Regions from separate parts of the Lysobacter korlensis genome, predicted to be linked through region 1. Evidence: riboswitches for the same ligand, from Rfam matches in the RefSeq annotation. Region 1 holds a riboswitch; the other holds the start of a gene.
What was found. A riboswitch is a leader RNA that binds a small molecule or an ion and turns the genes downstream of it on or off. The one in region 1 is predicted to bind FMN.

Region 1 (14,965 bases):
GACCGCGCTCGAGGAGGTCCTCCGCCGGGAGCTCCGCCGCGTCGTGTACACGATCGCGTGGGAAGAGTCGAAGACGGTGCCTGCCCCGCTGCGATGACGGCCGTGTTCATCCGGCCGGCGGGCGCCCCGCTGGGGGCACGGTGCCGCCGACTGCTACGGTCCTAGTCATGGCGACAGGGCTTCGGTGGGGCATCCTCGGCGCGGGCGGCATCGCCGGCGCCTTCGTGAAGGACCTGCAGGCGAACGGGAGAACCGTCACCGCGGTCGGGTCACGCTCGGACGGCACGGCGCGGGAGTTCGCCGGACGGTACGGGATCGCGAACGCGCACGGCAGCTACGCGGACCTGGTCGCGGACGACGCCGTCGACGCCGTCTACGTCGCCACGCCGCATCCGTTCCATGCCTCGAACGCGGAGCTGGCACTGAACGCGGGCAAGCACGTGCTGGTCGAGAAGCCGTTCACCCTGAACGCCGCGGAGGCGCGCTCCGTCGTCGACCTGGCAGCCGCCCGAGGGCTCGTGGTGCTCGAGGCGATGTGGACCCGGTGGGTGCCGACGATGGTGCGCCTCCGCGAGGTGATCGCAAGCGGTGCAATAGGCGACGTCCGGACCCTGATCGCGGATCACACGCAGCTGGTGAAGAGAGACCTCACCTCCCGGATGTACGACCCCGCGCTGGGCGGCGGCGCACTGCTCGATCTCGGCGTGTACCCGCTCTCCTTCGCATCCGACATCCTCGGCACGCCAAACTCCATTCAGGCGTTCTCGACGCCGACCGAGACCGGCGTCGACGCGCAGACCTCCATCGTCCTCGGGTACGAGGACGGCCGAAGCGCGCTGATCCACACGGCGCTCGACGCGAAGGGCCCGAACACGGCCGCCATCCTCGGCACGCAGGGCCGAATCGCGATCGATCCCGTCTGGTACACGCCGACATCGTTCACCGTCTTCGACGCCCGCGATGAGGTGCTCGAGCGGTACGAGGTGCCGCAGGTCACCGGCCGCGGCATGCAGTTCCAGGCGTTCGAGCTGGAGCGACTCGCCGCCGCGGGTGCGCTCTCGGGCGACATCCTCAGCACTGAGGAGTCCGTCTCCATTTTGGAGACCATGGACGAGATCAGGCGCCAGATCGGCGTGCGGTACCCGAACGAGTGAGCCCAGGGTGAGGCAGCGCCTACCATGGTGGGGTGACTGATCCGGGGGAGACTCAGCGCGCCGCGGAGCGCCGTCGCGCCGCGCCTGCCGGCTCCGGCGAGCCGGCCGGGGCGGGCACGCCGGGCGGTCTGCTGGGCACCGTCCGTGCGCATCCGACCGCATGGCTGGCGTCGGTGCTCGCCGTGGTGTTCGTGCTGCTCGGAACCGGGGCCGTGTTCGCCGGCGTCGCGGCCGGCACGCTGCCCGCTCCGACCCCGACGCCCACTCCGACCGTCACGCCCGAGCCGCCACGGCCGACGCCCTCAGCCGTTCCGGAGGCCAGCCGCCTTCGCACCTGCTCCGTCGACGATCTCGCGAAGGACCCGCGGCTCGCCGACTTCCAGGGCTATGTGCTGCGCGCCGACACCGGCGAGGCGCTGTTCGACCGGAAGGGCACGGTTCCCGCACGCACCGGCAGCGTGCTGAAGATCCTCACCGCTGCGGCGGCGCTCGCCGAGCTCGGTCCCGACTACCAGCTCCGCACCCGGGTGATGGCGGGACCCACGCCGGGCAGCATCGTGCTGGTCGGCGGCGGCGACGCGACGATCACCCGTCTCGGTCCGGGTCAGGAGAGCTTCTACCGCGGCGCCCCGAAGCTCGGTGACCTCGCCGCTCAGGCGGTCAGCGCCTGGGCCGCCGCGAACCCCGGTCAGCCGATCACGCAGGTGCTCCTCGACGCCGGCTACTGGGATCCAGCCGACCGGTGGGACCCGGCGTGGAAGCGCAGCGAACAGGAGATCGGCTACCACTCCGAGGTGACCGCGCTCCAGGTCGACGCCGATCGCTCGGACCCGACGCGCAGCACCAGCCCACGCAGCACCGATCCCATCGGCCGGGCCGGCCAGTTCTTCGTCGACGCCCTCCGCCAGGCGGACACCGGGGGAGTGATCGCCGGCGACCTCGCGGTGACCACCGGCGCGGCGCCGGCGGACGCGGCGCAACTCGCGGAAGTCCGCTCGCAGCCGGTGCGGTCGCTCATCCAGCAGATGCTCCTCGTCAGCGACAACACCATCGCCGAGATGCTCGCCCGCGTGACCAGCAAGGCGATGGGGCTCGACGGCTCCGCCGCATCGCTCCAGCAGGCGATCCCGGGTGCGCTGGAAGCCTACGGCGTCGACACGTCGGGGCTCGTGATCAAAGACGGCAGCGGCCTGAGCGAGTTCAACAACGTGGCGCCGTCGTACGTGGCGGAGCTGATGGTGAAGGTCATCAGCGGTGAGCAGCACCTCAACCTCCTCTACGACGGGCTCCCGGTGGCGGGTCAGTCCGGGAGCCTCGCCGCACGCTTCACCGGCGAGAACGGCGTCGCCCGGGGCAACGTCGTCGCGAAGACCGGCTGGATCGACACGGCGTACAGCCTCGGCGGCGTCATCAACGCGAAGGACGGCGTGCGCCTCACGTTCGCCTTCTACGCGATCGGCAACGTGCGGGAGGACGCGAAGCTCGCGCTCGACACCCTCGCCACAGGCGTCTACAGCTGCGGCGACAATCTGTCGAACCTGTAGACCGTCCCTGCCCCGTGGACCGGCCGGGCGCCGACACGGGGCTCCGGAACTGGGACAATAGCGGCATGAGCCGAGCACTGTTCGTGATCGATGTGCAGAACGACTTCACCGAGGGCGGCGCCCTCGGGGTGGATGGCGGCGCCGCCGTCGCGGCGCAGGTCACCGGGTACCTGCGGGCGAACCCGGGCCGGTACGACCATGTGTTCGCGTCGCGCGACTGGCATGACCCCGACAACGACAACGGCGGGCATTTCGCGACGGATGCGGCTCCGGATTTCGTGGTGACGTGGCCGAGGCACTGCATGGCGGGAACTCCGGGGGCGGAGTACCACCCGGCGATCGACACGTCGCTCATCGACGTGCACGTGAAGAAGGGCCAAGGGGTGCCGGCGTACTCGATCTTCGAGGGCACCACCGAGGACGGCCGCTCGGTTCCGCAGGTGCTGGATGATCTCGCCGTGACTGAAGTCGACGTCGTGGGGATCGCGACGGACTACTGCGTTCGCGCGTCGGCGCTCGACGCGCTGCACGCCGGACGGACCGTTCGCGTGCTGCGCGACCTCATCGCCGGGGTGGCGCCGACGTCGAGCGACGCCGCGCTCGAGGAGCTGGCAGCGGCTGGCGCGACCGTCTCGGACTCGAACGCCGCCTGACGTCCCGTTCCGGCCTGTTGTTCCCGTTGCGCCGGACCCACTGGGCCGGAACGGGAACACCAGCGACCGGTTCGTGTGCCGTCACACCAGGAGCTGGTGCTTCGCCAGGTCTCGGTAGAGCGGAGTCGTGTTCACGAGTTCGGAGTGGGTTCCGACGCCGACGACCTGGCCGCGCTCCAGCACGACGATCTGATCGCTGTCGACGACGGTCGACAGCCGGTGTGCGATCACGATGAGGGTGCGGTTCTCGGCCACCGCATCGATGGCCTCGCGCAACAGCTGCTCGTTGAGCCCGTCGAGCGACGACGTCGATTCGTCGAGCAGCAGGATCGGCGGGGCCGCCAGCAACGTCCGGGCGATCGCGAGACGCTGACGCTCGCCGCCGGACAGCATCACGCCGTCCTCGCCGACCGGCGCATCCAGCCCCAGCTCGTTCCGCTCGAACACTCCGCCCAGGTTCACCGCGCGGAGCACCTCGATGCACTGCTCCTCGGTGGCGTCCGGGGCGGCGAGGGTGAGGTTGTCGCGGAGGGTGCCGGCGAGCACCGGAGCATCCTGCTCCACGTAGCCGATCTGACTCCGCAGCTGCGTGCGGTCCATCGCGCGGATGTCCACGCCGTCGAAACGCACCACGCCGGCCGTCGGATCGTAGAAGCGCTCGATCAGCGCGAGGACGGTGCTCTTCCCCGCGCCCGATGGCCCGACCAGCGCGGTGCGGGATCCGCGCGGCACCGAGAAGGTGACGCCGCGCAGCACGGTCAGCTCGTGGGTCACCGGGTCCTCCTCCGCGGCGGCGACCGCGTCGGCGTCGGAGACCGAGCCACCGCCGGAGGCGGCCTCGTCGGCGCCTTCGGGATAGCTGAAGTGCACCTCCTCGAACGCGATTGCCGCACTGGAGGGCACCGGCGGGGCGGGCGTGACGCCGGAGTCCGCCTCGCGCTCGCTCGGCAGGTCGACGATCTCCTGGATGCGGCCGAGTGCGCCGAGGGCCTGGTTCACCGACGTGATGGCGCCGAACGCCTGGCCGAGCGGCAGCAGGGTCATGAACAGGAACAGCACGAACGCCACCAGCGAGGCGACGGAGAGCTCACCCGCGGCGACGCGGAATCCGCCGACGCCGAGCACGACGAGGAAGCATGCCTGCATGGCGATCCCGGAGATCGGAACGATCAACGCGGAGGCCTTCGCGACCTGGATGCCGGAGTGATACGCCCCCTGCGCCTCCTCCTGGATCGCTTCGACCTCACGGTCCGTCGCGTTCGTCGCGCGGACCGTGCGGATGGCGCTGAGCGCCCGCTCCACCGCGGAGGCGAGGTCGCCGACCTTCCTCTGCTGCTGCTGGCTGGCCGTGCGCACCCGCCGCGACAGCGTGACGACCGTCAGGATCGCGACCCCGATGACGAGCACGGTGAGTCCCAGCAGCAGCGCGTCGATGATGAGCATTGCGATCAGCGCGCCGACGAAGACCAGCGCACCGCCGATCGCGTCGACGAGGCCCTGCGTGAGGACTGCGTACAGCATGGTGGTGTCGGAGCCGACGCGGGAGACGAGGTCACCGGTGCGGCGGGTGTCGAACTCCCGGATCGGCAGGTTGAGCAGGCGCCGGACGAGCGTCCGCCGGGCGGAGTAGACGACCGCGGTCCCCGCCCGCTGCAGCAGGTAGTGCTGCACGCCGCTGAGGATCGCGGCCGCGAGGACGAGCGCGACGACCGCCCAGACGAGGCCGCCGAACGACTCGCCGGCCTGCACCACGGTGATCACCTGGCCGACGAGCAGCGGCTGCACCAGGGCGGCCGCCGCGCTGAGGATGCTGAGTGCGATGACGACCGCGAGGGCCTTCTTGTGTTCCAGCAGGTATGGCAGCAGTTGCCCGAATGTGGCGCGGGGGCCTTCCTCGGGCGTAGCGCGGCGCAAGATGCCGCGCCGCGTCGCAGCGGCGGTGCTCATGGGTTCCTTCTGATCGAGTGCGTCCGGCGACGCCCGTGCTTCGAGTGCGCCTAGCGACGCCCGTACTTCTTGTGCACCGCCTGCCGTGTCACCCCGAGCGCGGTCGCGATCATCTGCCAGCCGCAGCCGATGTTCCGCGCTTTGCGGACGAGTGCGCCCTCCTGCCGGTCGAGCTCCGTCCGCATGGCGCGGAGCGCCCGCAGGGCCTTCAGCGGGTCTTCGTCGCCGGATTCGCTCGCGAGAGCGGTGAGGAGATCGGTCACAGTCCGACGTTATTCCGGCCGGCCGAGCGTGTCAACTCAGGTTGACATCCTTGCGTCAGCCGAAAGCGAACACCGAGGCCGAGCCGGTGTGGGCGGATCCCGTTAGGCTCGCATACTGTGCCAGCCCCCGTGATCACCGCACAGGACCTCACCAAGAAGTACAAGGACTTCCCGGCGGTCGACGGCATCAGCTTCGAGGTGGCGCCGGGAGAGTCCTTCGGCCTGCTCGGTCCGAACGGTGCCGGCAAGTCGACCACCATGCGCATGGTCGGCGCCGTCTCCAGCCGGACCAGCGGCAGCTTGAGCATCCTCGGCCTGGATCCGGACCGGCACGGGCCCGAGATCCGGTCGCAGCTCGGCGTGGTCCCGCAGCAGGACAACCTCGATCAGGAGCTGCGAGTCCGCGACAACCTGATCGTCTACGGGCGCTACTTCGGGCTGCCGCGGTCGCAGCTCGGCAAGAAGGCCGACGAGCTGCTCGAGTTCGCGCAGCTGTCCGACCGTCCGAAGGCCAAGGTCGACGACCTGTCCGGCGGCATGAAGCGCCGCCTGACGATCGCGCGGGCGCTCGTCAACGACCCGCGCATCCTCATGCTGGACGAGCCGACCACGGGACTCGATCCACAGGCGCGGCACATCCTCTGGGATCGCCTGTTCCGGCTGAAGGAGCAGGGCACGACGCTGGTGCTGACCACGCACTACATGGACGAGGCGGAGCAGCTCTGCGACCGGCTCGTCGTGGTGGACAAGGGCAAGATCATGGCCGAGGGGTCGCCGGCGGAGCTGATCCGCACCTACTCCAGCCGTGAAGTGCTCGAGGTCCGCTTCGGCTCCGACAAGAACGCAGGCATCGCGGAGCAGCTGAGCGGCATCGGCGAACGGCATGAGGTGCTGCCCGACCGCATCCTGATCTACAGCTCCGACGGCGAGGCTGAGCTGGAGCGTGTCACGGCGCTCGGACTCAACCCGAAGACCAGCCTCGTGCGCCGCTCCAGCCTCGAGGACGTGTTCTTGCGGCTCACCGGACGGAGCCTGGTGGAATGACCCCTTTCACGAGCTCAGGGACCGATGTCACCGACGCCGCGCTAGCGGCCGGCGTCAAGCCGCGCCGGTTCGGATCGCTGTACATCCTCGAACACCGGCTCCTCGCGATGCGCGCCTACCTGCAGACCATCGTGATGACGAGCATCGGCAACCCGCTCGTCTACCTGTTCGCTCTCGGGGTGGGGCTCGCCACGCTGGTCGACCAGGCAGTGCCGGCGGGCGGCGGCGCGGCGGTCGGCTACCTGACGTTCGTGGCTCCCGCGCTGCTCGCCACGGCCGCCGTGATGGTGGCCACCGAGGAGAGCACCTACCCGTTCATGATGGCGTTCAAGTGGAACCCCATCGCCTTCGCCATGAACGCCGCGCCGATCTCCGGCAATCAGATCGCGAACGGGATGATCCTCGCGATCCTCGCCCGGATCCTGCCCACCGTCGGCATCTACTACCTGGTCATGCTGCTCTTCGGCGCGGTACCGCTGGCATCGGGTGTGGTCAACATCCTGACCGCATCCCTCACCGGCATCGCGGTCGGGGTGCTGATCGCCTCCTACACCTCCCGGATCGAGGAGGACAAGGGGCAGATGGCGATGATCATGCGCTTCGGCGTCACCCCGATGTTCCTGTTCTCCGGCACGTTCTTCCCGCTGACCGACCTGCCCGTCTACTTCTGGTGGATCGGATGGGTCTCTCCGCTGTGGCACGGGACGGAGCTCGGCCGGGTGTTCAGCTACGGGCTGGAGGAGCCGATCTGGGTCACCCTGCTGCACGTCGCGTATCTGGCCGCCATCACCGTCGTGTGCTGGTGGATCACGCAGCGCGTGGTGACGAGGAGGCTGAACAAATGACGCTCGCGCCGACCACGCTCGACCTGCCGCGCCAGCGCGCCCGGGTGCTCGGCTCGCTCTACGCGGGCAACGCGCGCTCCGTCGTCCGCAGGGGGCTCCTGGCCACGAAGAGCACCAACTACCTGGTGGTGGCGAGCGGATTCTTCGAGCCGTTGTTCTACCTGGTTTCCATGGGCATCGGACTCGGCGGGTACGTCGGCACGGTCGCCACGACGACCGGTCAGGAGGTTCAGTACGCGGCGTTCATCGCACCCGCCCTGCTCGCGGTGTCCGCGATGAACGGCGCGATCTACGACTCCACGTGGAACGTGTTCTTCAAGATGCAGTACTCGAAGCTGTACAACGGGATGCTGTCCACGTCGCTCGGGCCGCTCGACGTGGCGATCGGCGAGATCTCGCTCGCGCTGCTGCGGGGCCTGATGTACGCGGCCGCCTTCCTCGTCGTCATGCAGCTGCTCGGGCTGAACCTGGCATGGACGGCGCTGCTGGCGCTCCCCGCGGTGCTGCTCATCGCGTTCGGCTTCGCGAGCGTCGGGATGGCGATCACCAGCTACATGAAGACGTTCCAGCAGATGGACTGGATCGCGTTCGTGATGCTGCCGATGTTCCTCTTCTCGGCGACGTTCTACCCGATCACCGTGTACCCCGAGCCGATCCAGTACGTCATCCAGGCCCTGCCGCTCTGGCACGGCGTCGAGCTGCTGCGCGGCCTCACCACCGGCGCACTCAGCATCGCGATGCTGTGGCACGTGCTCTACTTCGCCGCAATGGTGGCCATCGGCATGGTGTTCACCACCACCCGCCTGAAGGCCCTCTTCCTCGACTGAGCGGACCGCTCAGCCGGCTGGGGACGCGCTACGACCCCGGCTCGAAGATGACGCCCTTCTGCAGCAGGAAGCACCCGTATGGCTGCGCTTCGAGGGTGTGCACCACGGCGAACGCGTGCTTCGCGCGCTCGTAGAACTCCAGCCTCGGGATGATCCCGAACTCGAGATCTTCGCCGTGCTCCTCGCGGGCGAGGGCAAGGACGGCCTCCTGGTTCGGGGTGACGATCGACGGATCGTCGTTCACCTCCATCCGCTCGAGCGGCCGCTCCACGAAGCTGTCGAGCGGGAACACGCTGAGGATCGCGCTGGCGGCCCGCACCACGCCGGCCTCGCCGAGCCGCACGACCGGCTTGCCGGATGCCGCGGCCGGGTAGTTCCGGTCGACGAGCAGCAGCTGATCGCCGTGGCCCATCTCGTCGAGGATCCTCAGCAGCTCACCGCTGAGCAGCGGGTCGATTCCCTTCAGCATGTCCGGCTCATCCCTCTTCCGCGGAACCGGGGTTCGCGACCACCAGATCCGGTTTCGCGGGCGGGATGACGCCGCGCATCTGCCGGAGCAGCTGCACGGTCGCGAGCGCCGCCTGCGCGGCCTCCGCGCCCTTGTCCTCCTTCGAGCCTGGCAGTCCCGCGCGGTCGATGCCCTGCTGCTCGTCGTCGAGGGTGAGCACGCCGAAGCCGATCGGCATCCCGGTGTCGATCGCCACCCGGGTCAGGCCGTCGGTGGCGGCGTTCGACACGAAGTCGAAGTGCGGCGTTCCGCCCCGGATGATGACGCCCAGCGCCACCACCGCATCCGCTCCGCGCTCGAGTGCGGCCTTCGCGACGATGGGCAGCTCGAAGCTGCCCGGCACCCGCACCTCGCTCACCGAGGCGCCGGCAGCGTCAAGCGCCCGCCGGGCGCCCGCGATGAGGCCGTCCATGATCTGCTCGTGCCACGAGGCGGCGACGATGGTCACGCGGATGCCGGTCCCGTCCACCTCGAGCTCCGGTGATCCTGCTCCGCTCATGACGGGTGTCCTTCCAGGTCGGCGAGCAGCTGGTCGCTCGTGAGGATCTCCGGCAGCCGATGGCCCATCCGGTCCCGCTTCGCCTCGAGGTAGCCCTCGTTGTCGATGCCGACCCCGACGAGCAGCGGAACCAGCTCCTCGACGTTCATACCGTGCTTGGTCAGCTGGCGCATCTTCTCGGGGTTGTTGCTCAGCAGCCGCACGCTGCTGAGGCCGAGGTCCCGCAGGATGCCGACCGCGGCGCCGTAGTCGCGTGAGTCTGCAGGCAGGCCCAGGGCGAGGTTCGCGTCCAGCGTGTCCATGCCCTGCTCCTGGAGCCGGTACGCGCGCAGCTTGTTCACAAGGCCGATGCCGCGACCCTCATGGCCCCGGAGGTAGATCACGACTCCGCCGTCGCGGGCGATCGACTCCATCGCAGCGTCCAGCTGCGGGCCGCACTCGCACTTGAGCGACCCGAACGCCTCGCCCGTCAGGCATTCGGAGTGCACGCGCACCAGCGCGCCGTCCCGGACCTCGCCGTTCACGATCGCGACATGGTCGGATCCCGTCGTGCGGTCGCGGTACGCCCGCATCCGGAACGGTCCGTGCTCCGTCGGCACCGTGGTCTCGACCTCGAAGCGCACCTGCGGCGACTCCGGGATCTCGACCGGCATCGGCACCTGGGTGTCGCAGTGGAACTCCTGAAGGAATTCGATCAGCTCCGCGATCGTGATCACCGGGATGCCGAACTCGTCGCCGAGGGCGAGCAGGCCCGGAAGCCGCATCATCTCGCCGTCGTCGGCGACCACCTCGCCGATCACGCCCACCGGGGTGAGCCCCGCGAGCTTCAGCAGGTCGACAGCCGCCTCCGTGTGCCCGTTCCGCTCACGCACACCGCCGTCCGCCGCGCGCAGCGGCAGGATGTGACCCGGCCGGCGGAGGCTCGCCGGGGTGGAGCTCAGGTCGGCCAGCACGCGCAGCGTGTGAGCACGGTCCGCGGCGCTGATGCCCGTCGTGTTCCGGTCGGCCGCGTCGACGGTGATCGTGTAGTTCGTTCCGCGCGGGTCCTCATTGTCGAGAACCATCACGGGCAGCTCGAGGCGGTCGGCGATCTCGTTCGTCATCGGCGCACAGAGGAATCCGGACGTGTGGCGCACCGTCCAGGCGATCCATTCCTGCGTGGCGTGCTCGGCGGCGAGGATGACGTCGCCCTCGTTCTCGCGGTGCTCGTCGTCGGCGACGAGCACCGGGCGGCCGGCGCGCAGCGCCTCGAGGGCGGTGGGGATGGTGGCGAGACTCACTGTCCGCTCCTTCGGTCGGTCGTGGACCCGGTGAGGTCCAAGTTTTCTGTGAACTGCAGCATCCGCTGCACGTGGCGGGCGAGGATGTCGGTCTCGAGGTTCACGCGGGACCCGGCCACCAGGGTGCCCAGGGTCGTCGCGGTCAGCGTCTCGGGGATCAGCGATACCTCGAACCAGTCCGGTCCGACGTCGGACACGGTGAGCGAGACACCGTCCACCGCGATGGAGCCCTTCGAGGCGACGAGCGGGGCCAGGTCCGAGGGGAGGGTGAACCGCACAACACGCCACGCCGATCCGTCCGTCACCGCGAGCACCTCGGCGGTTCCGTCGACGTGGCCCTGCACGATGTGCCCGCCGAGACGGTCACCCACCTGGGCGGCGCGCTCGAGGTTCACCGGCTGCCCTTCGCGGAGTTCCCCGAGCGAGCTCATGGCGAGGGTCTGCGACATCACGTCGGCGGTGAACCAGTCAGGGCCGGAGTCGATGACGGTGAGGCAGACGCCGCTCACCGAGATGGACGCGCCGTGGGTGGCGTCGGAGACGGCGAGCGGGCCGCGGACCGTCAGCCGGGCGGCGTCACCGCCGCGCTCCACGCCGACGACCTCGCCGACCTCTTCGATCAATCCGGTGAACATGATCACTCCTTCTCCGCGGCAGCGGGCGCCGCGGTGGTGGCTGTGGACTTGACGGTGTCGTGCAGCACCGGCGCGCCGGCGGGCTGCGATGCGGAAGCGGTGGGGCGGGCGATGACGAGCAGATCGCCCCCGAGCGACTCGACCGACGAGAGCGTCAGCCGCTTCGCCGCCGCGAGCGTCGGAACGCCGATGTCGCCGACCGCGAGGCGGCCGCCGCCGAGCAGCACCGGCGCCAGGTAGACGGACAGCTCATCGGCGAGGTCGGCCTCGAGGAACGCGCTGGCGAGCGTCGGGCCGCCCTCGACCAGCACGCGCCGGATGCCGCGGGCGTAGAGGTCGCGAAGCACCTCGTCGAGGTCGCGGGTTCCGGTCTCGAGCAGTCCGGCGGGGTGGGAGCGCAGCTTCGCGTCGGCGGGCACGGGGCGCTCGCCGATCACCACGGGCAGTGGCTGGAACGGCAGGAACTCGCCGTAGTCGCCGCCGCGTGCGGTCAGGCTCGGGTCGTCGGCCAGCACGGTGCCGGTGCCGACGAGGATCGCGTCGACCTGCGAGCGCTGCTCGTGCACCCGCTGCCGCGCGGCCTCCCCGGTGATCCACTGGCTGGTGCCGTCGTCGGCCGCCGCGCGCCCGTCGAGCGTCGACGCCCACTTCACGACAACGTGCGGCCGGCCGAGCCGGGTCGCGGTCAGCCACGGGCGGAGGAAGTCCTCGACCTCGGCGCGGAGCACGCCGCCGATCACCTCGACGCCTGCGGCGGCGAGACGCTCCGCGCCGCCGGCTGACGCCGCGCCCGGGTCCGGAACGGCGTAGACCACCCGTGCGACCCCGGCATCGAGCAGAGCCCCAGCGCACGGGCCGGTGCGGCCGTGGTGATTGCAGGGCTCGAGGATGACGACGGCGGTGAGGCCGCTCGCGTCGGAGCGGCCGGCTGCGGCGAGCCTCGAGAGGGCGTCGACCTCGGCGTGGGCGGTGCCGGCACCGCGATGCCAGCCCTCGGCGACGCGGGAGCCGTTCTCGTCGATGAGCACGCATCCGACCTGCGGGTTGCCGCCCGTCACGGGCCCGTGCGACGCGAGCGCGAGCGCGTGGCGCATGGCCTGCTCGAAGTCGGTCATCCGGTGCCTCTCGTCTCGAGACGGCTCCGGGAAGGGTCGGTCGACCCGCGGGCGCGACGCGCCCGCTCGTGCATCCTCCCATCCGGACTTTCACCGTCGGTTCCGGAATTCCACCGGATCAACCGCGTTCGGCTTTCGCCTCCCGCAGCTCGCGGACTGTCACCGCCGGTTCGGACTCTCACCGACCCCGGAGCACGTGTATTGCTGAATACGAGTGTATAGAACCGGGCTCCAGACGAAGTATTCCCCGTAACGGGGGACCATTCCGGCGTCAGCGGCGGTCGACCACCTCAGCTCGCGGGCCGGGCGAGGAGGTCGGGGAGCTCGGCGAGTGTGCGGATGCGCGGGACGCCGGGATCCGCGGGGTCGTCCGGCGGTTCGGGGGCTGCGTGGTCCGGCCGGTCGAGCCAGACGCCGGTGAGGCCGGCGTCGCGCGCACCGAGCGCGTCGGTGCGGAGCCGGTCGCCGACGTACGCGGCGTTCGCCGGGGTCACGCCGAAGGTTCCGCACGCCAGCCGGAAGATGCGCGGGTCGGGTTTGGCAAAGCCGACGTGCCCGGAGGCGATCACGTGCTCGACGTGCGCGCTGAGCCCGACGGCGTCCATCTTCGCCGTCTGGAAGGCGAGCTCACCGTTCGTGATCACGCCGAACCGAACGCCTGGGATCCTGCGGCGCAGCTCCGCCAGGCACGGGAGCGCGTCCGGGAGCAGGGTCCACGCGTCGCGGTACTTCTCGAGGTACGCGTCGAACCAGGTGTCCGCGGCCAGGTCGTCGGCGAGGTCGAGTCCGTACGGTGCCACGAAGTCGCGGGCACGATGGCGGCGCTGGTCGAGGAAGTCGAGTTCCCCGCTGAGATACCGGTGATAGTGCAGCTCCTCCAGCTGCGTCCAGCGGTGGAGCTCCGCGGCGTCGTCGGCCAGCGCGACGTCGCCGCCGTGCTCGGCCCGCTGCGCCAGCACGCCCAGCTCCACTGCCCGACGATGCGCGAACAGCGTGTCGTCGAGGTCGAACAGCACCACCGACGTCACGCGGGCCAGCCGTCCTTCTCGGCGCGATCATCGTCCGCCAGCAGTTCGCCGTGCCAGGCGAGCGGGCGCGACGCACCCCGCCATGCGCCAACGGGCCGCTCGCCGGTGTACCGGAAGCCGCACTTGCGTGCCACGGCCGCGGAGGCGTGGTTCCCCACGACGCATTCCCAGGCGATCCGGGATGCGCCGCGCTCGAACGCCCAATCCAGCACCACGCGCACCGCCTCGGTCATGTAGCCCATGCCTCGGTGCGGCGCGCCGAGCCAGAAGCCGATCCCGCCGGGCGCCACGCCGTTCCCCACGACCCCCAGCAGCGGGCCGCCCTCGGCTTCGCGGATCGCCCAGGTGTACTCCCGGTCCTCCGCCCAGCCGCTCGGCACGAAGGCGGTGACGAAGCCCCTGGCGTGCTGCTCCTCGTACGGCCAGGGTGTGGTGAGGTAGTGCTCGAACACGGGGTCACGGCAGTACTCGGTGATGAGCGGGATGTCACGTTCCGCGGGCTGGTCGAGCACCAGCCGCTCGGTGCGGAGGACGACCGGGATCATGCGCGCGGCAGGAACCCGACGCGGTCGTAGACGCGCGCGAGCGTCGCATCCGCGATCTCGGCCGCCCGGTCGGCGTTCCCGGCGAGCACCCGGTCGAGCTCCGCCGGGTCGTCGAGCAGTTCGAGCGCTCGCGTGCGGATGGGCTCGAACTCGGCGACCACCGCATCCGCGACGTCCTTCTTCAGGTCGCCATACCCGCGGCCGTCGTACTGGGCCGCCAGCGCGTCCAGGCTCGCGCCGGTGACCACCGACAGGATGGTGAGCAGGTTCGAGACGCCCGGCTTGCCCTCCGGGTCGTAGACGACCTCGCGGCCGGTGTCGGTGACCGCGGAGCGGATCTTCTTGGCGGTGACGGCCGGCTCGTCCAGCAGCCAGATGATGCCGGCCGGGGTCTCGCCCGACTTCGACATCTTGGAGGCGGGGTTCTGCAGGTCGTAGATCTTCGCCGTCTCCTTGAGGATGCTCACCTCCGGTACGACGAACGTCGTTCCGAAGCGGCTGTTGAAGCGCTGCGCCAGGTCGCGGGTCAGCTCGATGTGCTGGCGCTGGTCCTCGCCGACCGGGACCACCACCGCGTCGTAGAGCAGCACATCGGCCGCCTGCAGAACGGGGTAGGTGAAAAGGCCCACGCTCGCGGCTTCGGTGCCCTGCTTCGCCGTCTTGTCCTTGAACTGCGTCATCCGGCTCGCCTCACCGAAGCCGGTGATCGTGTTCAGCACCCAGGCGAGCTGCGGATGCGCGGCGACGTGCGACTGCACGAACAGTGTGGAGCGCGCCGGGTCGATGCCCGCGGCGATGTACTGCGCCGCCGTGCGCCGGGTCTGCGCCCGCAGCGCCGCCGGATCCTGAGGCACCGTGATGGCGTGCAGGTCCACCACGCAGAAGATCGCGTCGTGCGTGGTCTGCAGCTCCCGCCACTGCAGCAGCGCCCCGATGTAGTTGCCGATGTGCAGGGAGTTCGCGGACGGCTGCATTCCGGAGAACAGGCGGGGCTTCGTCATGCCATTCAGTCTTTCATCCCGCTGATTGTTCCCGTTCCGGCTCATTGTTGCCGCCGCGGCGGGCACATCGAGCCGGA
Region 2 (14,965 bases), on a different contig from region 1:
CCCCCGGAAACGCCGCGCTTGCGGCGCCTGCCCCTGATGAGCCTTGCGATGACAACGTCCGCCACTTCCCGCAGGCGACTGCACCGGATCTGCGCGATTGCAGTGCTTGCCGCCGCGCTGGGCGGCTGCGCGACCACCGCACCGCAGCAGGCCGGCGAGCCGCCCGCGAGCGTCCGCGAGCCGCAGCAGATCGACGAAGCCCGCGCACTCGTGCGTGCCGGCGAGCAGCTCAGCGGCGCGGCCCGAAACGCGAACGACGCGGAGGTCGAGCGCCTGCTGTCTCAGCTCGACAACGCTGCGCTCGCGCGTGCAGCGGCCGCGATGCCCGAGGGCGACCCGCTCTACAACTATGCCGGCCGCGCACTGTTGCGCCGCGGACTGGCACTGCCGCGCCCGTTCGACCGCGCGGCATGGAAGTTCGACGCGGGCAACCGCCCTGCGGCCGACCGCGACGGCTACCGGCCGCCCGTGCGGCTGGGCGTGCTGCTGCCGCTGACCGGCGAACTCGCGGTCGCGGCCGCGCCGGTGCGCGACGGCCTGCTGGCTGCGTATTACAGCGAGCAGCGCCGGCGCCCGGAGATCACGTTCTACGACACTGCCGGCGGCGCGATGGGTGCATACGACCGTGCGGTCGCGGCCGGCAGCGATTTCGTGATCGGGCCGCTCGGCCGCGAGGAAGTCAGCGCCGTCTTCCAGCGCGGCAACCTGCCGGTGCCGGTGCTCGCACTGAACCGTGGCACGGTGAATCCGCCGGCCGGAAACGCGAGCTTCTCGCTGTCGCCGGAAGACGAAGGCCTCGCGGCCGCCGAATACCTGCTCGCGCGCGGCGCACGGCGCGTGCTTGCAATCGGCGGCGCTGACGACACCCAGCGTCGCGCGATCGCGGCGCTGCGCGAGCGTCTCACCGAACGCGGCGGCACGGTCACCGACGTGGCCAGCGGCAGCACCGAGGACTTCGCGCCGTTCGCGCAGAAGGAAGGCGGCATCGATGCGGTCTTCCTTGCCACCCGCGGCAGCACCGCACGCACGCTGATGCCGAAGCTCGCGCTCGCCGGGCTCGGCGACCGCCCGCGCGTGGCGACCTCGCAACTGCAGTCGGGCACGGGCAAGGCCGAGCAGGACCGTGTGCTCGACGGCATCGCATTCCCGACCGAGCCCTGGACCACCCGCGGCGTTCGCGGCCTGCCCTCGGCCGGCAGCGTCGGCCAGCGGTTGCCGAGCGCGCGCGGACCGGCCGCGCGGCTGTTCGCGTTCGGCGTCGATGCCTGGCTGCTGACAGCCTACCTCGAGCATCTGGCACTTGCCTCAGACGGGCGCGTCGAAGGCGCCACCGGCGTGCTGCGCGTCGATGGCTTCGGCAACGTGCAGCGCACCCCTGCCTGGTCGACCTTCAGCGGCGGCAATCCGGTCCCGCTGTCGGATGCCGGCCGCGGTTGACTGCCGCGCGCGTGGCTCGGCGGTCGAGGCCGCCGCCTGCGCGCACCTGCTCGCCGCTGGGCTGGAACCAGTCGCCGCGAATGCGAACTACCGGCTCGGCGAGCTCGACCTCGTAATGCTCGACCCGCAGACCCGCGGCGGCGCAACGCTGGTGTTCGTCGAAGTGCGCTACCGCGCAAGCTCGGGCTTTGGCGGCGGGGCCGCATCGATCGACGGCCGCAAGCGCCGCAAGATCGTGCGGGCCGCGCAGCTGTTCCTGCTCGCGCACCGCCGTTATGCGAATGCGCCCTGCCGCTTCGACGTGGTCGAGGCCGATGGTGACCCGGCGTCGCCACGCCTGAACTGGCTGCGCGACGCGTTCCGCGCCGATGACGTCTGACCCGTGCCGACGATCATCACCCACGGTCTGGTGCCGCTCGCGCTCGGCGCGGCGCTAGGGGCCGCCCGCATCCCACCACGGCTGCTGGCTGCCGGCGCGGTCGTTGCGATGCTGCCGGACGCGGACGTGATCGCGTTCATGCTGGGCATTCCATATGCCGATGCGTTCGGCCACCGCGGCGCCAGCCACTCGCTGGCATTTGCCGCGGCGCTCGGCCTGCTTGCCGCGCTCGCGGCTCCGCTCGTGCGCGCGCCACGGATACGTGCGGCCGCGTGGATCGCGCTTTCGGCCGCCAGCCATCCGCTGTTGGATGCGTTCACCGACGGCGGCCTGGGCGTCGCGTTGTGGTGGCCGGTCGACGGCGCACGGGTATTCGCGCCGTGGCGGCCGATCGAGGTCTCCCCGATCGGCGCGGGCTTCTTCAGCCGGCGCGGCGCGGTGGTGATGGCCTCGGAGATGCTCTGGGTGTGGCTGCCACTCATCGCGGCCACGCTTGCGCTGCGCCTGCGGCGCCCGCGCGCCAAGTCATGAACTCGCCCCTTCCGGCCCGCTTGGCCGCTGAACTGTCGACGCTGCTCGGCGACGGTTGGCGCACCGATGCGAACGAGCGCCTGACCTACGGTTACGACAACTCCCGCCGGCAGGCGCTGCCCGATGCGGTCGCCCTGCCGCGCACGCGCGAGCAGGTGCTTGCGCTCGTGCGTGCCTGCCGCGTGCACCGCGTGCCGGTCGTGGCGCGCGGTCGCGGCACGAACACGACCGGCGCCTCGGTCCCCGTGGCCGGCGGCGTCGTGGTGTCGCTCGAGCGCATGAACCGCATCGTGGAGATGCGCCCCGGCGACCGCTGCGCGATCGTCGAGCCCGGCGTGCTCAACGGCGACCTGCAGGCCGCACTCGCGCCGCACGGCCTGTTTTGGCCGCCGGATCCGACCAGCGCCGCGTTCAGCACGGTCGGCGGCAACTTGGCCTGCAATGCCGGCGGACCGCGCGCGGTCAAGTACGGCGCCAGCCGCGACAACGTGCTCGCGCTGACCGCCGTGACTGGCGCCGGCGAGCTCATCGTCTGCGGCACTGCAACGACCAAGGGCTCGACCGGCTACGACCTGCACCGCCTGCTGGTCGGCAGCGAGGGCACGCTGGCCCTGATCGTCGAAGCCAGCCTGCGACTCACGCCCGCCCCGGGCGCGCGGCGCGCGTTGAGGGCGGTGTACCGCGATGTCTCGAGCGCAGCGGCGGCGGTCGCACGGCTGATGGCGCAACCGGCTACGCCGTCGATGCTCGAGTTCATGGACGCGCATGCGGTGCGGCTGGCGCGTGATGTCGGCGGCGCCGACCTGCCTGCCGACGCCGGCGCGCTGCTGATGATCGAAGCCGATGGCGATCCGCAGACGCTGCCGCACGAGATCCAGGCCCTGATGCAGGCAGCCGCGGGCGAAGGGCTGGTAATGCTCGACGATGCCGCCGACCCCGCCGCGCGGGAGAAGCTCTGGGCGGCGCGCAAGGCCCTGTCGCCGGCGTTGCGCACGCTCGCGCCCGGCAAGATCAACGAGGACGTGGTCGTGCCCGTTTCGCGCATTCCCGCGCTCGTCGACGGCGTGCAGGCGATCGCCCGCGAAGCGGCCCTGCCGATTGTCTGCTTCGGACACGCCGGAAACGGCAACCTGCACGTGAACCTGCTCTTCGACCCGGCCGATGCCGGGCAGTCGCAGCGCGCCCAAGCAGCACTTTCGCGCGTGTTCGCGCTGACGCTGTCGCTCGGCGGCACGCTGTCGGGCGAGCACGGCATCGGCCTGGCCAAGCGCGAGTTCATGCCGCAGGCGGTGACCGCGCCCACGCTCGACCTGATGCGTCAGCTCAAGGGTGTGTTCGACCCGGATGGAATCCTCAATCCGGGCAAGCTGCTGCCGTAGGGCCGGAATCGACGGTTGTGGACGCCGGCCCGACGCCACCTGCGGGCCTGAGGAAAGCAGCGCTACCTACTGTCACCCCATCCGTTGCAATCGCGGCTTTGTTCCCGACGCGTTCGCCCGCATCTTTGCCGGATGCCCGAACGTCTCGATGCCCTGCTCGGCGATATCCGTGCCTGTCGCCTCTGCGAAGCGCACCTGCCGCTCGGCCCCCGACCCGTGCTGCAGGCATCGCCGACCGCGCGCCTGCTGATCGTTGGGCAGGCGCCCGGAACGCGCGTGCACGCGAGCGGCGTGCCATGGACGGATGCGAGTGGCGAACGCCTGCGCGACTGGCTTCGCATCGACGAGGCCACGTTCTACGACGCTGCATCGGTTGCGATCGTGCCGATGGGATTCTGCTATCCGGGTCGGGCCGGATCCGGGGACGCACCGCCGCGTCGCGAATGTGGACAAACCTGGCACCCCCGCCTGCTCCCGCTGCTGCCCGGCGTCGAACTGACCCTGCTCATCGGGCAGTACGCGCAGGCGTACTTTCTCGGCGCGCAGCGCAAGCGCACGCTGACCGAAACGGTGCGTGCCTGGACCGAGTACATGCCGCGCTACCTGCCGCTGCCGCACCCGAGCCCGCGCAACGTGGGCTGGTTCAAAGTGAATCCATGGTTCGAGGACGAAGTGCTGCCGGCGTTGCGCGAGCGCGTAGACACGGTGCTTGGCACCACGCGTTAGGACGGCGTGCGGCTGATCGAGTGCGCAGAGGCGCAGGGCTTACGCGAAGTGCGCATAGCCCGTGCGCGCCGGTTCCCACACGCGGCCCGCCGCGTCGACTGCGCGCACGCCGGCACCGGCCTCCACCCGGCCGATCCGCGTCAATCGCACGTCACATGACGCGGCAAGCTGTGCGATGCGTTCGGCGTTTGCAGCCGGCGCCGTGAAGCACAGCTCGTAATCATCACCGCCGGTCGCCTGCAGCTCGCTGACGCGCTCGCTGTCGAAGGTCGCCCGCAGCGCGTCCGAGGCCGGCAATGCAGATAGCTCGATTTCAATTGCGACCGCGCTGGCGCAAGCGATATGCGCAAGGTCGGCGAGCAACCCATCCGACACGTCGATACATGCGTGGGCCAAGGCCGCAAGCTCGCGGCCGAGCGCGACCCGTGGCGTCGGCCGGTCGAGCCGCACCTGCAGTTCGCCGAGGGTAGCGGCGTCGCCAGTTGGCGCCGATGCTGCGGGCTCGAGCGGCGTGGCGCCCAGCAACGCCAGCGCGCCCGCCGCATCGCCGAGCGTGCCGCTCACCCAGACCTCGTCACCGGGCCGGGCGGCGGCGCGACGCAACGCGGCGTCCCGCCGGACGAACCCGTGCACGGCCACGCTGATCGAAAGCGGCCCGCGTGTCGTATCGCCGCCGATCAGTGCCACATCGTGCATTCGCGCCAGCGCAAGGAACCCGTCGAGAAACGCGTCCATCCACGCCGCGTCGGCCTGCGGCAACGACAGCGAAAGCGTGCACCAGGCCGGCTGTGCACCCATCGCGGCCAGGTCCGACAGGTTCACCGCCAGCGCTTTCCAGCCGATCGCGTCGACCGGCGTGGCATGCGGGAAATGCACGCCACTGTTGAGCGTGTCCATGGCGATGACGAGCTGCTGGCCTGCAGGCGGCTGCACGATCGCGCCATCGTCGCCGATGCCGAGCACTACGTCGTCGCGGTGCGCGAGCCGGCTCCGGATGCGGTCGATCAGCTCGAACTCGGCGAGCACGGGCAGGTCCGTACTCATGGCGTCGTTTCCGGCAGCGTATGTAGGCCGGCGCTGGGGTTACGCATCAGGGAACAAACACAACCGCAGCGCCCGCAACCGCAGGGCAGCAGGCGCCGCGCGATCAAACGCTGCGCAATCCCGAGGCTCAGCGCCGCCCCGCTTTCACCTCGACCGCGCGCCATTCGGCTGCGGCGCGGTCGAGCACGCCGTTGACATAGGTGTGGCCGTGCTCGGCGCCGAAGCGCTTCACGCTTTCGATCGCCTCGTTGATGACCACGCGGTACGGCACGTCGGCGCGCATGCGCAGTTCGTACGCAGCGATGCGCAGCGCGGCGCGCTCGACCGGGTCGACCTGCTCGATGTCGCGATCGAGAAACGGGACGAGTGCTTCGTCGAGCACCTCGTGGTTCGTGTCCACGCCGCGCACGAGGTCCTCGAAGTACTCGAGGTCGGCCACTTCATGCGCCTGCTCGTGCGCGAATTGCGCGATCACGTCGTTCACGCGCGAACCCGACAACTGCCAGGCATACACCGCCTGCAATGCGCGCCGACGCGCACGCGACCGCGCAACCGGATCGATTCCGTCGGGGCGGCGGCGGTTCATCGCGCGGCTCCGGTCATGCCGGCCGCGGACGGCAGTTGGTGCAGAAGATGGGTCATTTCCAGTGCCGCCAGCGCGGCCTCCTCGCCTTTGTTGCCATGGTTGCCGCCTGCACGTGCCTCGGCATCCTCGTGCCGCTCGACGGCGAGCACGCCGTTTGCCACCGGCAGCCGGTAGTCGAGCGACACGCGCATCAGCCCTTCGGCGCACCGGTCCGCGACGTGTTCGTAATGCCGGGTATCGCCGCGCACCACGCAACCGAGCGCGACCACGGCCGCATGCGCGCCGTCCGCGGCGATGCGCGCGGCCGCGAGCGGGATTTCCCACGCGCCGGGCACGCGCACCACGTCCACCGCGTCCTCGGCCACGCCATGGCCGGCGAATGCCTGCCGCGCGCCGGCAACGAGCGTATCGGTGATGCGCGGATTCCAGCGGCTGGCGATGATCGCGAACCGCGCGCCGGGCGGGCAGCGCAGGTCGCCTTCGTAATGGGCCATCGGGGTCTTCGGTCGGGCAGTGGGCGCGTAGTTTACGGGGTACGCGATGCGGGGCCGGTCAGTGCATCTCGACGTACTCGACCACTTCCAGCCCGAACCCGGCCAAGCCGATCTGCTTGCGCGGCGTGCCGAGCACGCGCAGCTTGCCCAGGCCGAGGTCGGCGAGGATCTGCCCGCCTGCGCCATTGCGACGCCATTCGGTGATCGCATGGCCCCGCTCCGGCTCGGCCGCATCGACCTGCGGCGCTTCGCGGATGCGCGCGAGCAACGCTTCCGGGTCGGCGTTGTCGCCCAGCAGCACCAGCGCGCCACGGCCTTCGCGCGCGATCGCGGCAAGCACGTCGCCCACCGCAGGGCCGAAGTCGGCGCGGCGCCAGTGCAACGCATCGGCGAGTGGGTTCTGCACATGCACGCGCACGAGCGTCGGCGTCTGCGCGTCCGCCTCGCCGCGCAGCAGCGCAAAATGCAGCGCCCGGCTGAGGCGGTCGCGGTAGCTGACCAGCTGGAAATTTCCATGCTCGGTTTCGATCTCGCGCGCATCGACTCGCTCGACCGTGTGTTCGGTTTCCAAACGGTAGCGGATCAGCTCTTCGATCGAGCCGATCTTCAGCCCGTGCTCGCGCGCAAACGCCTCCAGCTCCGGCCGGCGCGCCATGCTGCCGTCGGGGTTGAGGATTTCCACCAGCACGCCGGCCGGCTCCAGACCCGCCAGCAGCGCGAGATCACTCGCTGCCTCGGTGTGGCCGGCGCGGTTGAGCACGCCACCGGGCTGCGCCGTCAGCGGGAAAATATGCCCTGGCTGGCTGAGGTCGCGCGCGCCGGCATCGGGGCGCACCGCGGTGCGGATCGTGTGCGCACGGTCGTAGGCACTGATGCCGGTGGTCACGCCTTCGGCCGCCTCGATCGAAACGGTGAAGTTCGTGTGGTGCGGCGAGGTGTTGGACTGCACCATCGGCGGCAGGCCGAGCTGGCGGCAGCGCTCGCGCGTCAGCGACAGGCACACCAGGCCACGCGCATGCGTGACCATGAAGTTGATGTCCTGCGGCCGTACGAGCTCGGCGGCCATGATCAGGTCACCCTCGTTCTCGCGGTCCTCGTCGTCGACGATGACGACCATGCGGCCGGCGCGGATTTCCTCGAGCAGTTCGGGGATCGGGCAAAAGGACATGAGGCGCGGCCGTGGGGAAAGCGCCATTTTACGCTGCGCCCACCCCGCGTCGCGCCGGAACGCTTCGTCCTGCGCCTGCCGCGGCCCTGCCGCCGGCTCAGCCCGTCATCGCAGCGCAGGACATGCGCGCCGGATCCTGACGCAGGCGGGCAAGCCGCGTCTGCAGTTCCACTTGCAGGCAATCGGCGAGATCGCGCAGTCGCAGCAGGGTTTCATCGTCGAAATAACGCGGGCGAACGTCGAGCACGCACAGCGTGCCAACGACGACGTCCTCGACGAACAGCGGAGCGCCTGCGTAGAAACGCACGTGCGGGGGGCCGGCAACGAGCACATTGTTCGCAAACCGCGCGTCCTCGAGCATGTCGGGCACATAGAACACGCCGCGCTGGCAAGCGGCGTAGTCGCAGAACGAGTCCTCGCGCTGCGTCTGCGACGCGCCCCCCAGGCCCTGCGTGCTCTTGAACCAGTGCCGGTCGACATCGGGCATCGTGTAGGCGGCCATCGGGACGTTGCAGAGCTTCTTCGCGATCCGCACGAAACGGTCGAACCGCTCCTCGGCCGGCGTGTCCAGCAGCCCGAGCGCCTTGACCATGCCCAGACGGGCGTCTTCTACGTTCAGCGCGCCGACCACGTGCATTGCCTTTCCCCTGTCCCCTGCGAGATGCCGGACTTACGGTGGCTATCGGCCACGGCCGGCATGACTTGAGGGCATGGACCGCGCTTTCGCAGGCTCAGGCTGAAGGAACTGCCTCAGGGGGTTGCGCGGCCCTGCAGCAGGCGCTCGACGTAGCGCGCCACGAGATCGATTTCGAGATTCACGGCATCGCCCGCCCGCGCGGCCGAAAACGCCGTGTGCGCGACCGTGTGCGGCACGAGCGCGACTTCGAAGCCCGCATCGTCGACGTCGTTGACCGTCAGGCTCACGCCGTCGACGCAGATCGAGCCCTTCTTCGCGATGTACCGCAGCAGCGCGGGCGGAGCGGAAAAGCGCCAGCGCTGCGCGCGCGCGTCCTCGTGGACCGACACGACTGCCCCGACGCCGTCGACGTGGCCACTGACCAGATGCCCGCCGAGGCGGTCGTTCGGCCGCATCGCGCGTTCGAGGTTGACCGGCGCACCCGGGCCTAGGCGGCCGAGTGTCGTGAGCGCGAGCGTCTCGGTCGAGGCATCGGCCTCGAACGACGCGTCATCGAACTCGACGACGGTCAGGCACACGCCGTTGACCGCAATGCTCTCGCCGAGGCGCACCTCGTCGAACGCGAGCGTGCCGGCATCGATGCGCAGCCTCACATCGCCGCCGCGCGGCTCGATCGAGGCGACTGCGCCGACCCCTTCGATGATCCCGGTGAACATCAGCGCACCGTCCTTGCAGCGCGCGCGGGTACTGCGATTGCGGAGTTCTTGAACATGAAACGTTTCTCGCAGGAATAGGCGAAAAACGCCTCAAGGCATGAGGCAAGCGCGCCCGGCACATGCCGGAACCGCGAAAGCCGTCTTCTTTCATCCGGACTTTGACCGTCGGCCCCGGCATTGGACCGGCTCTGCTGACCTTCCGCAGGTTGCGAAAGCGCTCGCGGGCTCGTGCGACCTCAAGGGCCGTACCTACCGCCGGTGGGGATTTTCGCCCCGCCCTGAAGACGTCATGGATGCCGGCGAACCGGCCGCGGCATTGTAGCCGTGTGGCCCGGCGCCCGGCGCCCGGCGTGGCGGTCGATGCGTGCGAGCGGCGCCGCTGGGCGCTCAGCCCGGCTTGCGCCGCAGGTGCAGGAACAGCGGCCAGCGGATAACGCGGCTCGACGCCGGTGCGCCCCATGCGGCCGCGAGTGCATCGGCCTGCTCGGCCACCGGATCGATGCCGGTCGCGGCCTGGCAGCGTGCGGACGCCGACATGCTGGCCAGGTACTGCAGGAACTGCGGCAGCGTCCAGCACGCCTCGAGCTGCAGCTGCGGCGCATCGACCGCCGGAAACGGCCAGTCGTATCCGGCATACCGCGCGTCGACCTGTTCACGCTCGGGTGGCCAGTACGGCTCGATGCGGGCGCGGAATGCGCCGATCGGCGCGTCCATTGCGTCAGGCACGAGAAAATCGGGATAGCCCCACGCCGCGAGCACGCCACCGGGTGCGAGCACGCGTTCGCACTCGGCGAAAAACCGCGCGCGATCGAACCAGTGCAGCGCCTGCGCGACCGCGATGAGTTGCACGCTGCCGTCGGAGAGCGAGGCGCGCTCACCGGGCTCGACTGCGACGGCCAGGTTCCCCGTGGCCGCTTCCGCCTGATCCCCGTCCGCGCCCTGCCCGCCAGCGTTGCCCCAGTGCTGCGCAATCTGCTGTGGGCTCGGGTCGGTTGCATGCACCTGCGCGAAGCGTGCCGCCAACCCGCGCGTTGCCTGCCCGCTGCCGCATCCAGGCTCCCAGACCCGCGCATCGGCCGGCACGACTGCCGCGAGCGCGTCGAACAGCGCATCCGGATAGCCGGGGCGCGCGGCCGCGTAAGTGCCTGCGATCGTGGAGAAGTGATCCTTGAACCCCGGCGACGCTTGACCGGCACTGGCGGTGCCGCCGGTGTCGCGCGTGCTCATGGCGCTGCCGGCCTCAGCCGCAGGCGCAGGTCGTTGCCGACCTGCCGGGTGTCGATGGCCTGGAGTTGCAGCTTCTGCGCCATCGTCGTGATGTCCAGCCCGTCGAACAGCGGCCGTGCCTGCGCACCCAGCAGTACCGGCGCGAGGTACAGCACGAGCTCATCAACGAGCCCGGCCGCGAGAAACGCGCCGGCCAGCGTCGCGCCGGATTCGACGAGCACCTCGTTGACCTGGCGCGCAGCCAGCAGCTTCAGCACTTCGTGCAGGTCCAAGCGGCCGTTGTGTACCGGCGCGGACATCATTTCGGCGTCCAGATCGCGTGGCCGCCCGGCATCAGGCGCGTGCACGTACAGCGTCGGCGCGTCGCCTTCGCGCACTCGTCCGCGACCGATCGTCGCCAGCCCCGCATCGAGCACGACGCGCAGTGGCGGCACGCAGTCGGTGCCGTCCTCGAAGCGCACGGTCAGCGCCGGATCGTCAGCGAGCACAGTGCCCGAGCCGGTCACGATCGCACCGGCGCAGGCGCGCCAGTGCTGCACGTCGCCGCGCGAGGCCGCGCCGCTGATCCATTTCGATTCGCCGCTGGCGAGCGCGGTGCGCCCATCGAGACTTGCGGCCAGTTTGACGCGCACCCACGGGCGGCCGCGTTCGACGCGTGACAGGAAACCCACGTTGAGCTCACGCGCCTGTGCCTGCAGCAGCCCGCTTTCGACCGCGATGCCGGCCGCGCGCAGCCGGTCGAATCCAGCGCCATCGACCTGCGGGAACGGATCGCGCATCGCGGCGACCACGCGCGCGACGCCGGCCTCGACGAGTGCATTCGCGCAGGGCCCCGTTCGCCCGGTGTGGGCACAGGGTTCGAGAGTCACGTACGCAGTCGCACCCCGCGCCGCACCACCCGCTGCGCGCAGTGCATGCACTTCCGCGTGCGGACCGCCCGCGCGGATGTGCCACCCCTCTCCGACCACCTGCTCGCCATGGGCGAGCACGCAGCCCACCATCGGATTCGGCCGGGTGGTGTAGCGCCCGCGCGCGGCCAGCCGCAGGGCGCGCGTCATCAGCACGTGGTCGATCGTCGAGAAACCCGCAGAGGCTGACGCGGCGCCGGAAGCCGTCATGGCGACCGCTTGCGAGCGCGCGCCGACGGTGCGGGCTCGCCATCGAGCAGCGGCAGCTGCGTTTCACCCGCCGGCGCGTCGCGCTCGAGCCGGTCCAATTCCTCGCGGAAGTCGGCGACGTCCTCGAATGCCCGGTACACCGACGCGAAGCGCACGTAGCCAACGTGGTCGAGCTTGCGCAGTTCCGCCATCACGAACTCGCCGACGCGACGCGACGCCAGCTCGCGCTCGGCCGTCATCCGCAGCTGGTGCACGACCGCGCGCACCGCCGCCTCAATCTGTTCTTCCGACACCGACCGCTTCTGCAGTGCGCGATCAAAGCCGTTGCGCAGCTTGCGCGCATCGAACGCCTCGCGCCTGCCATCGGACTTGATGATCGCCGGCAGCTTGAGCTCGATCGTCTCCAGTGTCGAAAACCGCTCACCACAGGCCTCGCAGACGCGGCGACGCCGGATCGTCGCGCCGTCCTCGGACACGCGCGAATCGATCACGCGGGTATCGTGGTGCTGGCAGAAGGGGCAATGCATGGCTTATGCGATTCCGCCGCAGTACGGATCCGCTGCCCGTGCCTTTCGCATCAGCGCTAGCAGAGCCAGGCAAAGCAGCGACCATGCAATCGCATAACCGTAGTTCGGAAGCTGGGCTGCGTACAGCGCAGTGAATTCACCGGCACCGCCCGACTCGACGAAGTGATACGCGCGGTACGCGCTCTTCGCGACCAGATAGATCAGGTACACCGGTGCGAACAGCCCGGCCAGTTGCAGCAGCCGTGAGCGGCTGCGGACCCAGGCCCAGCCGCCGCGCAGCGAACCCAGAGCAAGGTTCCAACCGACGATGACGGAGCCAACGAACGCGGCCTGCAACGCAAGCAGAAAACCCCCGTTGAACTGCGCCCGTGCCTCGCCGGGCCAGCCCAGCGGGAACGCGGCGGGCAGCATCAGCGTCAGGTAGGCCGATACGAGCGTCAGCGGAACCAGGTAGACGGCGCACAGCGCGACGATTGCCGCGCGGATGACGCCGCCCCTGGATCCGTGCTCACCCATACACCGGGAACCTGCGGCACTGCGCCTCGACCTGCCCGCGCACGCGCTCGATCACCGCGTCATCGTTCGGGGCATCCAGCACGTCGGCGATCCAGTTCGCGAGATCGACGCACTCGGCCTCGCCGTAGCCGCGCGTGGTCACCGCCGGCGTGCCCAGGCGCAGGCCCGAGGTCACGAACGGCGAACGCGGGTCGTTCGGCACCGAGTTCTTGTTGACGGTGATGTGCGCGCGGCCAAGTGCGGCCTCGGCATCCTTGCCGCTGACCTCGCGGCCGATCATGTCGACCAGCATCAGGTGGTTGTCGGTGCCACCGGACACGATGTTGTAGCCGCGCTCGACCAGCGCCTTCGCCATCGCCTGCGCGTTGCGCACGACCTGCTGCTGATAGGCCTTGAACTCCGGCTCCAGCGCTTCCTTGAATGCGACTGCCTTGGCGGCGATCACGTGCATCAGCGGGCCGCCCTGGATGCCGGGAAACACGATGCTCTGCAGCTTCTTGGTGAGATCCTCGGACGGATTCTTCGCCACGATGATGCCGCCGCGTGGACCGCGCAGGGTCTTGTGCGTGGTCGAGGTGACGACGTGCGCATGCGGCAGCGGGCTCGGGTAGACGCCTGCGGCAACGAGGCCGGCGATGTGCGCCATGTCGACGAAGAAGATCGCACCGACGCTGTCGGCGATCTGCCGCATGCGCGCCCAGTCGACGATGCGCGAATACGCTGAGAAACCCGCGATCAGCATCTTCGGCTTGTGCTCCTGCGCGAGGCGCTCGACTTCGGCGTAATCGATCAGGCCGTTCTCGTCGACGCCGTACTGCACCGCGTTGAACAGCTTGCCGGACGCATTGACCTTCGCACCGTGCGTGAGATGCCCGCCATGCGCCAGGCTCATGCCGAGGATCGTGTCGCCGGGCTTGAGTAGCGCGAAATACACCGCCTGGTTCGCCTGCGAGCCCGAATGCGGCTGCACGTTCGCGTAGTCAGCGTCGAAAAGCTGCTTGCAGCGGTCGATCGCGAGCTGCTCGGCGACGTCGACGTATTCGCAGCCACCGTAGTAGCGCTTGCCCGGGTAGCCTTCAGCGTACTTGTTCGTGAGCTGGCTGCCCTGGGCTTCGAGCACGCGCGGGCTGGCGTAGTTTTCCGACGCGATCAGCTCGACGTGGTCTTCCTGCCGGCGGGCTTCGTTCGCGATCGCCTGGGCGAGTTCGGGGTCATAACCTTCGATACGGGCATCGCGCGCGAACATCGCCACTCCGGAACGCTGTAGGGGACGGGAAGTTTAACGGGATTGCTCCGGCTGGGCCGATCCTTGTCGATCCGCATGCCCCGCCGCCGCAGGAGCTGCGCGCCGGCTGAAGCGTCCCCAGCCATATGGCAGCGACCGGCTGTGGCCCGCCCCGCCCGGCCCGTATAATTGCCGGCTATCCCGACCTTTCCGGCCCTGCCCCGCGCAGGTCGCCGCCGCCTGCCCCGCTTCGCCACGTTTTCGATTAGAAACGCGGCGCCGTGATCGACCGGAGTGCCCATGTCGCAATACATCTTCACCATGAACGGCGTCAGCAAGACCGTTCCGCCGAAGCGCCAGATCATCAAGGACATCTCGCTGTCGTTCTTCCCGGGCGCGAAGATCGGCCTGCTGGGCCTGAACGGCGCGGGCAAGTCGACCGTGCTGCGCATCATGGCCGGCGTCGATACCGATTTCTCCGGCGAAGCGCGACCGCAGCCGGGCATCAAGGTCGGCTATCTGGAGCAGGAGCCCCAGCTCAGCCCCGAGCACACCGTGCGTCAGGCGGTCGAGGAAGGCGTCGGCGAAGTGCTGCAGGCCCAGGCACGACTCGAAGAGGTCTACGCGGCCTATGCCGAGGAAGGCGCGGATTTCGACGCGCTCGCGAAGGAGCAGGAGCGTCTGGAAGCGATCCTCGCCGCCGGTGACGCGCACACGCTGGAAAACCAGCTTGAAGTCGCGGCCGATGCGCTGCGCCTGCCGCCGTGGGACGCGATCGTCGGCAAGCTCTCGGGTGGTGAGAAGCGCCGCGTCGCGTTGTGCCGCCTGCTGCTGCAGAAGCCGGACATGCTGCTGCTCGACGAACCGACGAACCACCTCGATGCCGAATCGGTCGAGTGGCTCGAGCAGTTCCTTGCGCGCTACACCGGCACCGTGGTGGCAGTGACCCACGATCGCTACTTCCTCGACAACGCGGCCGAGTGGATCCTCGAGCTCGACCGCGGCCGTGGCATTCCGTGGAAGGGCAACTACACCGAATGGCTGGTGCAGAAGGAAGACCGCCTCAAGCGCGAAGAGAACCAGGAAAAGGCACGCCAGAAGGCGATCGCCAAGGAACTGGAATGGGCGCGCAGCAATGCCAAGGGCGGCCGCTCCAAGGGCAAGGCGCGACTGGCGCGTATCGAGGAGCTGCAATCGGTCGATTACCAGCGCCGCAACGAGACGAACGAGATCTTCATCCCGCCGGGCGAGCGCT

Region 2: linked by a shared signal. The riboswitch ahead of ACFFGH_RS03570 (riboflavin synthase) and the one ahead of ribD (bifunctional diaminohydroxyphosphoribosylaminopyrimidine deaminase/5-amino-6-(5-phosphoribosylamino)uracil reductase RibD) in region 1 are both predicted to bind FMN.

Annotation. Positions count from the first base shown of each region.
Region 1 covers NZ_JBHLTG010000010.1:87,292-102,256, forward strand. Annotated here, with positions in the region: gene ACFFGH_RS29480 (hypothetical protein) at 1-97, shown strand, start outside; gene ACFFGH_RS29485 (Gfo/Idh/MocA family protein) at 168-1,154, shown strand; gene dacB (D-alanyl-D-alanine carboxypeptidase/D-alanyl-D-alanine endopeptidase) at 1,187-2,698, shown strand; gene ACFFGH_RS29495 (isochorismatase family protein) at 2,764-3,351, shown strand; gene ACFFGH_RS29500 (ABC transporter ATP-binding protein) at 3,433-5,298, opposite strand; gene ACFFGH_RS29505 (helix-turn-helix domain-containing protein) at 5,349-5,561, opposite strand; gene ACFFGH_RS29510 (ABC transporter ATP-binding protein) at 5,691-6,605, shown strand; gene ACFFGH_RS29515 (ABC transporter permease) at 6,602-7,450, shown strand; gene ACFFGH_RS29520 (ABC transporter permease) at 7,447-8,277, shown strand; gene ACFFGH_RS29525 (RbsD/FucU family protein) at 8,306-8,746, opposite strand; gene ribH (6,7-dimethyl-8-ribityllumazine synthase) at 8,754-9,284, opposite strand; gene ribB (3,4-dihydroxy-2-butanone-4-phosphate synthase) at 9,281-10,564, opposite strand; gene ACFFGH_RS29540 (riboflavin synthase) at 10,561-11,199, opposite strand; gene ribD (bifunctional diaminohydroxyphosphoribosylaminopyrimidine deaminase/5-amino-6-(5-phosphoribosylamino)uracil reductase RibD) at 11,202-12,314, opposite strand; FMN riboswitch at 12,380-12,513, opposite strand; gene ACFFGH_RS29550 (HAD family hydrolase) at 12,605-13,342, opposite strand; gene ACFFGH_RS29555 (GNAT family N-acetyltransferase) at 13,339-13,887, opposite strand; gene trpS (tryptophan--tRNA ligase) at 13,884-14,888, opposite strand.
Region 2 covers NZ_JBHLTG010000001.1:793,261-808,225, reverse strand. Annotated here, with positions in the region: gene ACFFGH_RS03620 (penicillin-binding protein activator) at 49-1,437, shown strand; gene ACFFGH_RS03615 (YraN family protein) at 1,421-1,816, shown strand; gene ACFFGH_RS03610 (metal-dependent hydrolase) at 1,820-2,347, shown strand; gene ACFFGH_RS03605 (FAD-binding oxidoreductase) at 2,344-3,726, shown strand; gene ACFFGH_RS03600 (uracil-DNA glycosylase family protein) at 3,859-4,452, shown strand; gene thiL (thiamine-phosphate kinase) at 4,492-5,496, opposite strand; gene nusB (transcription antitermination factor NusB) at 5,624-6,082, opposite strand; gene ribH (6,7-dimethyl-8-ribityllumazine synthase) at 6,079-6,576, opposite strand; gene ribB (3,4-dihydroxy-2-butanone-4-phosphate synthase) at 6,635-7,744, opposite strand; gene ACFFGH_RS03575 (GAF domain-containing protein) at 7,842-8,381, opposite strand; gene ACFFGH_RS03570 (riboflavin synthase) at 8,495-9,097, opposite strand; FMN riboswitch at 9,233-9,387, opposite strand; gene ACFFGH_RS03565 (class I SAM-dependent methyltransferase) at 9,485-10,324, opposite strand; gene ribD (bifunctional diaminohydroxyphosphoribosylaminopyrimidine deaminase/5-amino-6-(5-phosphoribosylamino)uracil reductase RibD) at 10,321-11,442, opposite strand; gene nrdR (transcriptional regulator NrdR) at 11,439-11,969, opposite strand; gene ACFFGH_RS03550 (hypothetical protein) at 11,973-12,485, opposite strand; gene glyA (serine hydroxymethyltransferase) at 12,478-13,731, opposite strand; gene ettA (energy-dependent translational throttle protein EttA) at 14,011-14,965, shown strand, end outside.